Regions from separate parts of the Labrys sedimenti genome, predicted to be linked through region 2. Evidence: riboswitches for the same ligand, from Rfam matches in the RefSeq annotation. Region 2 holds a riboswitch; each other region holds the start of a gene.
What was found. Region 2 has a riboswitch for cobalamin ahead of U1R88_RS23985 (CbtB domain-containing protein). Riboswitches for the same ligand answer to the same signal wherever they lie in the genome.

Region 1 (4,396 bases), on a different contig from region 2:
AGAGCGTGTCGAGCTTCTTGCCGGAGGGGTTGGCGATATAAAGGTTGAGCGATTGGGCCTGGTCGATCCACTTCTGCCGGCGGGCCGCCGCCTCGATCAGCCAGGCGGTGTCGATCTCGAAGGCAGTGGCGTAGAGAGCCTTCAGATCCTCGGGGATGCGATCGATCTGGCCGAGGGAACCGTCGAAATATTTGAGATCGGAAATCATCACCTCGTCCCACAGGCAGCGCGCCTTGAGGTCGCGGACCAAGGCCGAGGTGACCACCGTGAAATCCCCCGACATGTTCGATTTCACGAACAGGTTCTGATAGGCCGGCTCGATCGACTGCGACACGCCGCAGATGTTGGAGATCGTCGCCGTCGGCGCGATCGCCATGGTGTTGGAATTGCGCATGCCGACCGTCTTCACGCGCTGGCGCAGCCCATCCCAGGCCAAGGTAGAGCGCCTGTCGAAGTTGGCGCCCTCGCGCGTTTCGGCCAGCAAGCCCACCGAGTCGATCGGCAGGATGCCCTGCGACCACAGCGAGCCGTCGAAGCTGGGATAGCGTCCGCGCTCGGCTGCCAGATCGACAGAAGCCGAGATGGCGTGGAACGACACCGCTTCCATGCTCTCGTCGGCGAAGCGTACGGCGGCATCGGAGGCATAGGGCAGGCGCAGGCTCTGCAGGGCGTCCTGGAAACCCATGATGCCCAAGCCGACGGGCCGGTGCCTGAGGTTGGAGCGCCGCGCCTCGGGAATGGTGTAGAAATTGATGTCGATGACGTTGTCGAGCATGCGCATCGCCGTCGTCACCGTCGCCTTGAGCTTGTCGAACATCAGCCCGTCGGCATCGACATGGGCGGCGAGGTTGACCGAGCCGAGATTGCACACGGCCACCTCGTCATGGGAGGTGTTCAGCGTGATCTCGGTGCACAGGTTCGAGGAATGCACCACGCCGATGTGCCGCTGGGGCGAGCGGATGTTGCAGGGATCCTTGAAAGTGATCCAGGGATGCCCCGTCTCAAACAGCATGGTCAGCATCTTGCGCCACAGGTCCAGGGCGCGGACCTGCCTGAAGACCTTGAGCTCGCCGCGCGCGGCGCGCGCCTCGTGCGCCTCATAGGCGGCCTTGAAGGCGGGGCCGTAGAGATCGTGCAGGTCCGGCGTTTCGTCGGGTGAGAACAGGGTCCAGGGACCGTCCTGTTCGACACGCTCCATGAACAGGTCAGGCACCCAGTTGGCGGTGTTCATGTCATGGGTGCGGCGGCGATCGTCCCCGGTGTTCTTGCGCAGATCGAGGAACTCCTCGATGTCGACATGCCAGGTCTCCAGATAGGCGCAGACCGCGCCCTTGCGCTTGCCGCCCTGGTTGACGGCGATGGCGGTGTCGTTGGCGACCTTGAGGAAGGGCACCACGCCCTGGCTCTCGCCATTGGTGCCTTTGATATGGGCGCCGAGGCCGCGCACATTGCTCCAGTCATTGCCGAGGCCGCCGGAATATTTGGCAAGCAGGGCATTGTCCTTCACCGCCTTGAAGATGCCTTCGAGATCGTCGGACACCGTGGTCAGAAAGCAGGAGGAGAGTTGGGCGCGTAGCGTGCCTGAATTGAACAGGGTGGGCGTCGAGGCCATGAAGTCGAAGGAGGAGAGAAGATCGTAGAACTCGATGGCGCGGCCTTCCCGGTCGATTTCGCGTAGGGCCAGGCCCATGGCCACGCGCATGAAGAAGGCCTGTGGCAGCTCGAAACGCGTGCCGCGAACATGCAAGAAATAGCGGTCATAGAGCGTCTGCAGGCCGAGATAGTCGAATTGCAGGTCGCGCTCGGGCTTGAGGGAGGCTGCAAGGCGGGCGAGGTCGAAGCGCCCGAGCTCCGGGTCGAGCAATTCGTTGGCGATGCCGATGCTGATATAATCGTGGAAATATTCGGCGTAGCGGCTCGCCATCTCGGCCTGCGTCGCCTGTTTGGGATGGCCTCCGACGAAGCTCAGCGCTTCGCGGCGCAGCTTGTCGTTGAGGAGCCGGGCGCTGACCTTGGCGTAATCGGGTTCCGTCTCGATCAGGGTACGGGCGGCGAGGATTGGCGCAAGCGCCAGTTCGTCCTGGCTGATGCCGTCATAGAGGTTGCGCTGGGTCGCGTTCAGCACCGTTTCGGCATGGGTGTCGGCAAGGCCTGCACAGGCCTCGCGCACCAGGGCGACAAGGCGCGTCTGGTCGAGGGGCTGCAAAGTGCCATCCGCCGTCTTCATGCGCAGGGCAGGGGCGGCGGCGACCTGTGCCTCGGCCTTGGCGGCGCGCTCCTGGGCCCGCTGTTCGCGATAGAGCACATAGGCGCGCGCCACCTTGTGGTGCTCGCCGCGCATCAGGGCGAGTTCCACCTGATCCTGGATATCCTCGATATGGAAGGTGCGGCCGGCATCGGCACGGCGGGTCAGGCCGGCGACGATCTGGGCCGTGAGCTCGGCGACGATGTCATGCACCCGGCGCGAAGCGGCGGCGCTGTTCCCCTCGACGGCGAGAAAGGCCTTGGTCAGGGCCACTGCGATCTTCGAAGCATCGAAAGGCGTGACGCCGCCATTGCGGCGAATGACCTGGTAGCCGGGTTCGGATGCCGGGGACGCCTTGTCGGCGCCGGTACCTGGAAAAGGCTTCCTTGTGGTCGTGGCAGTTTCGAGATCAAGAGACATTCGGCAAACCCCAATATGTTGGAGGCTTGGGCCGAGGAGCGCATTCCGCGCCGACGCAGGATGACGCGCCGCGAGCAAGGCGATCCGTCGGGGCACCCCGCCCGAGGAAACGATACGCATCCACAGGCAGGTCTCCTGGCTCGCGGGTCGTTGCGGACTGCCTGCCTTCCCGGGGAGGGTGGGGTAAACCCACCTCTCGGCCAGTGGCCAATCGACAGCCGCTCTCCGCTTACAGTTGCGGGGGCAGCCCCGGCTTTGCCCTAAGGCCTACCGGATTCCCTATTAGCGCCGGAGGCGAATCCGGCGACCTGTGAATACCGTATCTAGTATGCTTTGGTGCCTATCTGTCAATAGATGGTGTGTATCGCCCTTTTTTTCAATGGGGACAGAGTATGCAGGGGCACAAAATTCGTGCCCCGGCACACTTTTTCAGGCGGATGTCGCCGCCCGCGCCGGGGTGGTCTCCTCACGAAGTTGACGGGCGGCAACAACCATGTTGGCGAGAGCCGGCCGGACTTCCGCCCAGCTGCGGGTCTTCAGGCCGCAATCGGGGTTGACCCAGAGCTGGTCGCCGGCGATCCGTTCCTGCGCCTTGGTGAGGAGGTCGCGCATTTCAGCCACGCCGGGGCAGCGGGGAGAGTGGATGTCGTAGACGCCGGGGCCGATCTCGTTGGGGTAGCGATAGGCCCGGAACGCATCGAGCAGCTCCATTCTGGACCGGGCAGTCTCGATCGAGATCACATCCGCATCCAGGCCACCGACGGCATGGATGATGTCGTTGAACTCCGAGTAGCACATATGGGTGTGGATCTGGGTGGCATCGTCGACACCCGAGGAGGCAAGACGAAAACACGCGACCGCCCAGGCAAGATAGGCCTCCTTTTCGGCGTGCCTGAGGGGCAGCCCCTCGCGAATTGCCGGCTCGTCGATCTGGATGATGCGAATGCCGGCCTGTTCGAGATCCCCGACCTCGTCGCGCAAGGCGAGGGCGATCTGCCGGCAGACCTGCTCGCGTTCGATGTCGTCCCGCACGAAGGACCATTGCAGCATGGTGACCGGCCCGGTGAGCATGCCCTTGACGGGGCGCCTGGTGAGGGACTGGGCAAAGCGCGCCCAATCCACCGTCATGGGCCGGGGACGCGAGACGTCGCCATAGATGATCGGCGGGCGCACGCAGCGCGAGCCGTAGCTCTGCACCCAGCCGTGCCGGGTGAAGGCGTAGCCGGCCAGTTGCTCGCCGAAATACTGCACCATGTCGTTGCGCTCGAACTCGCCATGCACCAGCACGTCGAGGCCGATCTCTTCCTGCCAGGCGATGGCCTGCGCCGTCTCCTGGCGCAGGAAGCCGTGATAATCGGCATCGCCGATAAGACCCTTTGCATGGTCCGCGCGGGCTGTGCGCACGGCACTCGTCTGCGGGAACGAACCGATCGTTGTGGTGGGAAATGACGGCAGGCCAAGCCATTCCTGGGCGCGACGGCGTAGCGGGTAGGGATGCTGGCGTTCGTGCATGGCCGGTCTGATCGCGGCCATGCGATCGGCGACGGCCGGATTGTGTATACGATCGGATACACGGCGGGAGCCTGCGGCCGCGTCCGAGCTGCCAAGCGCTTCGCCGACGGCTTTGCGACCATCGACCAGCGCAGTCGCCAGAGTTTTGAGTTCGCCGATCTTCTGCACCGCAAAGGCGAGCCACTTGCCCAGCTCGGGGTCGAGTTCCGTTTCCAGCGC
Region 2 (4,396 bases):
ACCAGGGATTGACCCCCATCGTCCAGGTCGGGCGATGGCCGGTGGCGGCATCGCGCTGATAGGCGCTGACCGAGTCGTCCGGCAGGCCGGCGAAATAATTGTAGGTCTTGTTGTAGTCGCGCACGTGTTCCAGGCAGAAATGCCAGAACTGGCCTTCGCGGTTGCGCCCCTTGGGCGCACGAAATTCGCCGGCGTTCCGGCAACCGGCATGTTCGCATAGCCGTACGCTCGCCGGCTGGACCTCTTCGGCCCTTGGGCGCACCCGGATGCGATCAAACAAGGGCGAGTCCAGATCCATAATGACACACTATGCGAGGGTGAACACAAATGGGCAAGCGCGAGCTTGGACGCAAGAGCGTTTTGTAAATCGAACGAAGCACATCAAATCGCAAAGACGCGTGAAACCAAACAGCGAGAGCGACAAGCGTTCATACCTGAACACGCTTTGCTCAGGGGTTAATCGAAGGCGGAATGCCGCTGCACAATCTGAAATATGGGGTCTGTCGACCCAAAAAAGAAAGAGGCCGCCCAATGGCGGCCCAAGTCTTAGGGAGGAAACGCCCAAGGAGGGCAGTGGAGGAGCGCAAAGGCGCATCCGCCACGTCCCTAAACTGATCCTCATCGGTTCATTTCGCAAGTGCGAAATGAAATAAATTTTGAAAACCGGCCTGAAATCGAGCCAGTGTTGTAAAAATGCGACGTTTGACGCGGTGCCCGGCTTCTTTTCAGCGGCGGGCGGGGGCTTGCAGCAATTTCTGTGCTGCAATGCCGAAGGCGATCCCGAGCGTCGCCCACAGCACGGCATGAATGCCGAGCGAGGCGATGCGGAACTTCCACAACACCGTGGCCGAAAAATCGGCCGGGATGTCGTTGACCGTCGGCAGGATCTGCATGGCCACGACCATCACCACCAGATAGGCTGCCGCCCCCACGAGGTTGGCGTTCCAGCGGCCGAGGCTGGCAGCGAGCCGGTTCGCGGTGCCGAGAGCCGCAGCCATCGTCACGAGGGACAGCAGGATCAAGCCGAAATAGAAGGCGGTGCGCAGGCCGATGGTGTCGGGATTGCCGACGGCCGGCGGGTTGGCAGGATATTTGATCTGTGGCACCACCATGATGGCGGCGAAGCCGACGAGGGCGATTAATCCGGCGGTTGCGCGCGGGCTGAGGCTGCCGATCCGGCCCTGCGCGAAGGCAAAGATCAGGGCGAAGATGCCGCCGAGCGCTGCGCCATAGACGACCATGCCGGTGACGAGGCCGTAGCTGGCCTGGACCGGCCGGCTGACCGGCTCTTCCTCATGATCGTGGGCCGCGGCCGCCTGCGCGGCGCCGGGCGTCGGGGCAGCCGTCGGAGCCGGCTCTGAGGCGTGGCTTTCCTCGAAAGCGATGGCGGCGTCGACCTGGGGCTCACCGAACACCCAGGCGAAGCCGGACGCAAACAGTCCGGCCAGGATGCCGATCAGCATCCCCCGGATCAAAAGCGATCTAACCATGTCGTGTGCCTATGCGCCCTAGTGGCAGGGGAAGCCGAGCAGATGGCGGGCGTCATGCACGAATTCGTGGATGTAGACGCCGGGAATCAGCGAGGTTGCGCCCTGTTCGGCGCCAACGAAATAGATGGCGAGCACAGCCAGGAGCACAGTGAAGAGCGCCCAGGGCAGGATCTCGCGGACCGGGATGGCGATCGGCTGCTGGGCGACGGGTGCCAGAGTTGCGGTGGTCATGAAAAGCTCCTTGGGATTACGCGTCCCGTTACGAGTCATGCTGCCTTGGAAGAGGTCTGACTTCCGGATTGACGCCGCAGCGCCGCCGTTCACAGTGGCGCGACCGTGCCGGAATTCCACCGGCTTCCCACCCTTGGCAAAGCTCTTCCATAAGAGCGCAAGTCACGGATATGTCAATATTCTGGAAGCGACTTTATCTTGGGGAATTGCCTTCATGACGCCACGCCTGATCCTGCTGTGCCATGGAGCGACGCCCGCACTGCGTGCGGCGGGGTTTCCACTCGACGAGGCGCTCGACGCGAGGGGGGAGAAGGCGGCTCGGGACCAGCAGGGACGTTTCGCCAAGGCGACCCGCGTCCTGAGCAGTCCGGCGCTCAGGGCCCGCCAGACGGCGCATGCCCTCGGCCTCGATCCTGAAATCGACGAGGTCCTGCGCGAATGCGACCATGGCCGCTGGGCGGGGCTTGGCCTGGAGGCGGTGGCCGCCGCCGAGCCCGAAGCGCTTGGGGCGTGGCTGACCGATCCGCAGGCCTGCCCGCATGGCGGTGAGAGCATTGCGGCCGTGATTGCACGGGTCGGTGCCTGGCTCGATGGCGGGCGGTTCGAGGGCTACACGCTGGCCGTTACCCATGCCTCGGTGCTGCGCGCGGCGATCGTTCATGTCCTCGGCAGCGAGCCTCGTTCCTTCTGGCGCATCGAGGCCGGCCCGCTGGCGAGCGCTGATCTCAGGCCTTCCGCCCGCGGCTGGTCGCTGCGGCTAGGGGCGTAGAGGCGTCTCGGCAAGGCCCTCCGGCAGAGCTGCTTTTCCTTTTTCGTCATTGGCATGTCGCCGGGCCTTTTGTAGACACGGCTCTGACGGGTTAGTCGCCCAAACAGGATTGATGTCATGCGCGTTGCAATGATCGGTACGGGTTATGTTGGCCTGGTGACGGGGGCTTGCCTCGCCGATTTCGGCCATGTCGTCACCTGCGTCGACAAGGATCCGGCCAAGATCGAGGGCTTGCTGGCCGGGCGCATGCCGATCTACGAGCCGGGCCTCGACGATCTGGTGGCGCGCAATGTGCGCGAGAAGCGCCTGTCCTTCACCACCGAGCTCGCCCCCGCCGTGCGCGATGCGGCCGTGGTGTTCCTGGCTGTCGGTACTCCCTCGCGCCGCGGCGACGGGCATGCGGACCTGTCTTATGTCTATGGCGCGGTGCGCGAGATCGCCGCGGCGGTCGAGGGCTTCACGGTGGTGGTGACCAAGTCGACCGTGCCGGTCGGCACTGGCGACGAGGTCGAGCGGCTGATCCGCGAGGTCAGGCCGGATGCCGATGTCAGCGTGGTGTCGAACCCCGAATTCCTGCGCGAAGGCGCGGCGATCGAGGATTTCAAGCGCCCGGACCGCATCGTGGTCGGCACTGAGGAGCAGCGCGCCCGCGAAGTGATGGGCGAGGTCTACCGCCCGCTCCATCTCAACCAGGGGCCGCTGCTGTTCACGGCCCGGCGCACCTCCGAACTGATCAAATATGCCGCCAACGCCTTCCTGGCGACCAAGGTCACCTTCATCAACGAGATCGCTGACCTGTGCGAGAAGGCTGGTGCCAACGTGCAGGAGGTGGCCCGCGGCATCGGTCTCGACAACCGCATCGGTTCCAAATTCCTGCATGCCGGGCCGGGCTTCGGCGGTTCGTGCTTTCCCAAGGATACGCTCGCGTTGCTGCGCACCGGCCAGGAGCATGGCGTGCCACTGCGCATCGTGGAGGCGGTGGTCGGGGTCAACGATGCCCGCAAGGCGGCGATGGCACGCCGCGTCATCGCGGCGTTGGACGGCAACATCGCCGGCAAGACGGTGGCCCTGCTCGGCCTTGCGTTCAAGCCGAACACCGATGACATGCGCGACAGCCCCTCGATTCCGATCGTGCTCGCCTTGCAGGACAAGGGCGCACGGGTGCGGGCCTATGATCCCCAGGCGATGGAGGAGGCCCGCAAGGTTCTGAGCGATGTCGACTATCGCTCCAGTGCCTATGACTGCCTCGATGGCGCCGATGTCGCAGTGATCGTCACTGAATGGGACGAGTTCCGGGCGCTCGACCTCGAGCGGGTCAAGAACCTGCTCACCCGCCCGGTGATCGTGGACCTGCGCAACATCTACCGGCTCGAAGACATGAAGCGGTACGGCTTCCGCTATGAGAGCATCGGGCGCGAGGGGACTGTGCCCTGAGCTGACGAAGCCCCGGATATTTGCGCGACCGGGCGCAGCCGCGGCTGGCTTGAGAAGGCTGGGGAGGGCTTCGCCTCGTTTGGGGCGGGCCAGCACGCCCGGCTTCGCACACAACCGAATGCAGCTCTACGGCTCTCAAGCGCAGGCGCGAGAAATCACAGGCCTGTTGCGGATTTGCATCAAGTCCCAACTCATGGTTGCAGGGCGCCGATCTTGATTGGATCAAAGCGCTAAGAATTATCATACTATAAGGCTTACACGGCGATTCGACCGCGATTCCGGCCGGTGGAGCGCTGAACAGGATCTCCGAACCTGCCCTGGCGGTGCAGGCTGGGAAATCCTGCAAAATTTTCAGACGCCAGTTCCAGTGCCCGCGACAAGGCCATTAGCCATGCGGGCGGCTTGGCTGAGGCGCTTTGCTTGCGAGGATGTTCATGTCGAGGTTGCGTCGCAAATTGAGTCGGCTGGCCGC
Region 3 (4,396 bases), on a different contig from region 2:
CCGCCGCCCTTGGCGACGAAGAGGAACTTGTAGGCCTCCTCCCCTTCCGCCGAAATGTCGATCTGCGCCGGCAGGTTGGTCTTGGTGTTCTTCTCCTCGAACATCGACAGCGGCGCCAGCTGCGAATAGCGCAGGTTCTTCTTCTCATAGGCATCGCGGATGCCCTGGGCGATGGCGCCTTCGTCCTCGCCCTCCGTCCAGACCTTGCGGCCCTTCTTGGCCATCACGATGGCGGTGCCGGTATCCTGGCACATGGGCAGCACGCCGCCGGCGGCGATATTGGCGTTCTTGAGCAGGTCATAGGCGACGAAGCGGTCATTGTCCGTCGCCTCGGGATCCTCGAGGATGTTGCGCAATTGCTGGAGATGGCCGGGGCGCAAGAGATGGTTGATGTCCATGAAGGCCTGCTCGGCCAGAAGCCGCAATGCCTCGCCATCCACCTGCAGGATCTCGCTGCCGCCGAGCTTCTCGACCCGCACGCCTTCGCTGGTCAGCTTGCGATAGGGCGTTTCGTCCGCTCCCAGGGGAAACAGGGGAACATGGGGATAGCGGGCATTGGAGGCGGAATCGGGCATGGAGAGGGTCTCCGGATCAGGACGAGCCGAGGCGGGGCCAGGGCGCCGCCAGTTTGGCCCTGATGTAGTCGCTTTTCTCGCCGCTGCCTATGATCAATTGGAATCGTTCCATGCTGAAGGCGAACTCCGAGTGCATGGGCATCACCTGTCAGAAAGCGCTCAGGCGGACGCCGCCATAGACGCCAATCCCCAGCTGCTGGAAACCGACCGGGGTTTCGTAGCGGCGGTCGAGCAGGTTGTCGACGCGGGCGAACACGCTCGCGCGCTCGTTGACCTTGTAGTCCGCAGCCAGATTCACCGTCGCATAGCCGGAAGCCTTTAGGCGCGGGATCGAGAAGCTGCGATTGCCGTCGATCCAGGAGCCGACATAGAGCACCATGGCCGACAGGTTGAGCGCCTCCGTCGGCGACCAGTCAACCTCAAGGCTTGCCTTGTGCCTGGGCCGGCGCAACAAGCTTGTTTCGGTGACGTCGTTGCGGGCGATGGTGAAGGTATAGTCCCCTCTCAAGGACATCTGCTGGTTCACCCGGACCGAGACGAAGGATTCATTGCCATAGGTCGTGGCCCGGCCGACATTCACATTGGTGGTGAAGGTGTCGTTGTAGTCGATCAGATTGCGGATGCGGTTGTAATAGAAGGTAGAACCGATGCGCAGGCGGTCTGCGAACAGGGGCTGCTCGAAGCCGACGTCGTAACCGCTGCTTTCTTCGGGCTTCAGATTGCGGTTGGCATAGAAGAAGGGCGGATAATCGCGATAGAGTTGGCTGAGGGTCGGCGCCTTGAAGCCGGTGCCATAGCTCGCACGCAGCAAGGTCCCGGTCGCCGCGATCGTATAGGCGGGCGCGACGCGCCAGGTCAGATGGCCACCGAAATCGTCGTTGCGGTCGTAGCGCAGGTTCGAGGTCAGGTAGAAATTCTCGAACCAGTTGGACTGGAGCTGAGCGAAAGCCGCCGAATTGCCGCTGGAGGCGGTCAGGTCTTCGGCCTGCAGGCGATAATTCTCGCGCTCCAGCCCGAGAGTGAGCTTGTGGTCATCGGTAATTGCGACCTCCTGGCGCAGGTCGAACTTCAGGCGCTCGCCGATGCTGGTCGATGGCGGCGTCATGTTTTCCGGAGAAGGTACGCTGCGCCGACGATCCCTGAGATAGTCGATGCCCAGGACGGTCCGATAGCGATCATCGAGCGAGTGCCAAACGACCTCGCCACGCGTGAGGAAAAGCCCTTCAGTCTGCGAACTGTGCAGGGCATTCGGCCCGGTGAAGGAATCGCCGGTGAACAGGAGCTTCGAATCGGAGTAGCGCGCGATCAGGCTGGCGCTGAGATTGTCGGTAAAATCAGCGCCGAGCCGGGCCGAATAGACCTTGTTGTCATAGAGGTTGCCGATGGCCCTCTGGCCGGGCGGCAGCAGGTCGGTCGGCGTCACCGGCGTGTCGGTGGCACGGAGATGGTCGATGCCGAAAGCATAGTTGAACATCGAGTGCGAGCCGCTCAGGCTGATGCGCTGGTTGAAGGTTCCGAAGGAACCGCCTTCCAGCATGGCCGTCAGTTTCGGCGTGCCGGATCCCTTCCTGGAGGTGATGGCGATCACCCCGCCAATGGCATCGGCGCCACAGAGGCCGCTTTGCGGGCCGCGCAGCACCTCGATCCGCTCCACATCGCCTGCCAGCAACTTGCCGAAATCGAAGGCGCCGTTGGGATTGCCGGGATCGCCGACATCGATGCCGTCGATCAGCACCTTGACGTGATTGGCGTTGGAGCCGCGCATGAACACCGCGGTCTGGCTGCCCGGACCGCCGGCCTGCACGAGATTGAGGCCGGGCACGGTGGCCAGCACATCGCTTACCGTGCGGCGCTGCCCCTTCTCGATCTCCTCGGCCGTGATGACCGTGACCGCGCTGCCGAGCTGGCTGGCCGGCGTCGGCGCCCCGGTGACAACGACGGGGTCGAGTTCGATCGGCTCGTCGCCCGCCGCCGGCTGTGCCCGGGCTGGAAGGGTCGGCAAGGCGGCAAGGGAAGCCAAAAGCACAAGCCCGAGACCGGGCAATACGGCTGCAGGGAAACGATTGATCACGTCAGACCTCGTCGCGACGTCCAGTGGCCGTCACCGCGAGGAGGCCCGCACCGTCATGCCCGGAGGCGCAAACGGTTCGGCTTCCATCGGAACACCCCGCCCGATGTCGTCGCGCGTGACCACGGCTGACGGCAGGTCTCCTGGCTGGCGGATCGCCGTCTCCTGCCGCCTTCCCGGATCGCGATCCAGTGGCCGTTCTGGCAGGAACTCACCGCTCACAGTTGCGGGGGCAGCCGCGCTTCGGGCATCGGCCCTCGTCGCGTTCCCATTTGATCCTCGAAAGGAACCGTCACATCGACGCCGTAGTCGGATCGGCCCGCGCCGTCAACTCGCCAGAGATGTAATGCCTATATAAACATGTCTTTATATCAGCCTTGACTTTCAGCGTGCCTTGGCGTCTGCTCGCGTGGTCGAGGTTCTTCCATCCTCGTGATGGAAGCTAAGAGGGAAGCCGGTGCGATGCCGGCGCTGCCCCCGCAACTGTAGACGGCGAGAGCTTGCTCATCATGCCACTGCCTGCTTTTCGCGGGTGGGAAGGCGGGCAGGCCCGGTGACCCGTGAGCCAGGAGACCTGCCCCGACGAACGTAAACGTCCTCGGGCGGGGTGTCCCGGTGGTTGCGTGACCAGAGCCAGAGTTCCTGGCAGGTCAGGCGCTCCCGTACGGCCTTTGCCCCCAGTTCTTCATGGGGTCTGCCGATGTTCAAGCTTCAAACTGCCGTCATGCGTGAAGGCGCGGCCAATCCGGCTGCCCGACGACGAATGCGTTGCGGCGTGCCCTGACGGCGCGCCGCTGCTCCGCTCCCCTCTTCCATTCACCGCAAACCGGGACCCATCGGTCACCGGCAGGAGACACGCATGTCCATTCCAATCTCGACACTCGGCACGCCGCGCATCGGTCCGCGCCGCGAACTCAAGACGGCCCTGGAGGCTTTCTGGGCCGGAAAGCAGGACGAAACCGCCCTGCTCTCGACGGCCGCCCAGCTGCGCGCCAGCAACTGGGCCCGGCAGAGCCTGCTCGGTGTCACCCATATCCCGTCCAACGATTTCTCGCTCTACGACCAGGTCCTCGACATGAGTGCGACGGTCGGCGCCATTCCCCGCCACTATGGCTGGGAAGGCGGCCCGGTCTCGCTTGCCACCTACTTCGCCATGGCGCGCGGCAGCCACGGCCATGATGGTCGCGACCACGATGATCGAGGTAATATGGGCTGCAGCCATGGCGGCCACGGCGGCGGGCTTCCCGCGCTCGAAATGACCAAATGGTTCGACACCAACTACCATTACATGGTTCCCGAATTTCGCCGCGGCCAGGCCTTCGAGCTCGCCTCGACCAAGCCCATCGACGAATTCACGGAGGCCGCGACGCTCGGCTTCCACACCCATCCCGTCCTCATCGGGCCGGTGACCTATCTGCTGCTCGGCAAGGGCAAGGATGCCGGCTTCGATCCGCTCGCCCTCCTGCCCGGGCTTCTGCCCGTCTATGCCGAGATCCTGCGCAGGCTGGCCGCGGCCGGTGCCGACTGGGTGCAGTTCGACGAGCCCTGCCTGGTGCTCGATCTCGACGAGCGGACACGCACGGCGCTGCGCCAGACCTACGATGTCCTGGCCGGTACAGTCTCCGATCTCAAGATCATGGTGGCGAGCTATTTCGGCGGCCTGGGCGACAATCTCAATCTGGCGCTCGCCCTTCCGGCAGCCGGCCTGCATCTCGACCTGGCAAGGGCACCGGAACAGCTCGGGCGAGCGGTC

Region 1: it holds a riboswitch for cobalamin, as region 2 does, so the genes downstream of both, U1R88_RS00735 (ribonucleoside-diphosphate reductase subunit alpha) here and U1R88_RS23985 (CbtB domain-containing protein) in region 2, are expected to answer to the same signal.
Region 3: it holds a riboswitch for cobalamin, as region 2 does, so the genes downstream of both, U1R88_RS00745 (TonB-dependent receptor plug domain-containing protein) here and U1R88_RS23985 (CbtB domain-containing protein) in region 2, are expected to answer to the same signal.

Annotation. Positions count from the first base shown of each region.
Region 1 is NZ_JAXOUF010000001.1:154,191-158,586, forward strand. It holds gene U1R88_RS00735 (ribonucleoside-diphosphate reductase subunit alpha) at 1-2,665, opposite strand, end outside; cobalamin riboswitch at 2,774-2,992, opposite strand; gene metE (5-methyltetrahydropteroyltriglutamate--homocysteine S-methyltransferase) at 3,095-4,396, opposite strand, start outside.
Region 2 is NZ_JAXOUF010000010.1:69,291-73,686, reverse strand. It holds gene U1R88_RS23995 (J domain-containing protein) at 1-280, opposite strand, end outside; gene U1R88_RS23990 (CbtA family protein) at 726-1,490, opposite strand; gene U1R88_RS23985 (CbtB domain-containing protein) at 1,509-1,721, opposite strand; cobalamin riboswitch at 1,755-1,885, opposite strand; gene U1R88_RS23980 (histidine phosphatase family protein) at 1,936-2,490, shown strand; gene U1R88_RS23975 (UDP-glucose dehydrogenase family protein) at 2,608-3,924, shown strand; gene U1R88_RS23970 (efflux RND transporter periplasmic adaptor subunit) at 4,359-4,396, shown strand, end outside.
Region 3 is NZ_JAXOUF010000001.1:158,761-163,156, reverse strand. It holds gene U1R88_RS00750 (fumarate hydratase) at 1-575, opposite strand, end outside; gene U1R88_RS00745 (TonB-dependent receptor plug domain-containing protein) at 724-2,646, opposite strand; cobalamin riboswitch at 2,760-2,952, opposite strand; cobalamin riboswitch at 3,043-3,239, shown strand; gene metE (5-methyltetrahydropteroyltriglutamate--homocysteine S-methyltransferase) at 3,503-4,396, shown strand, end outside.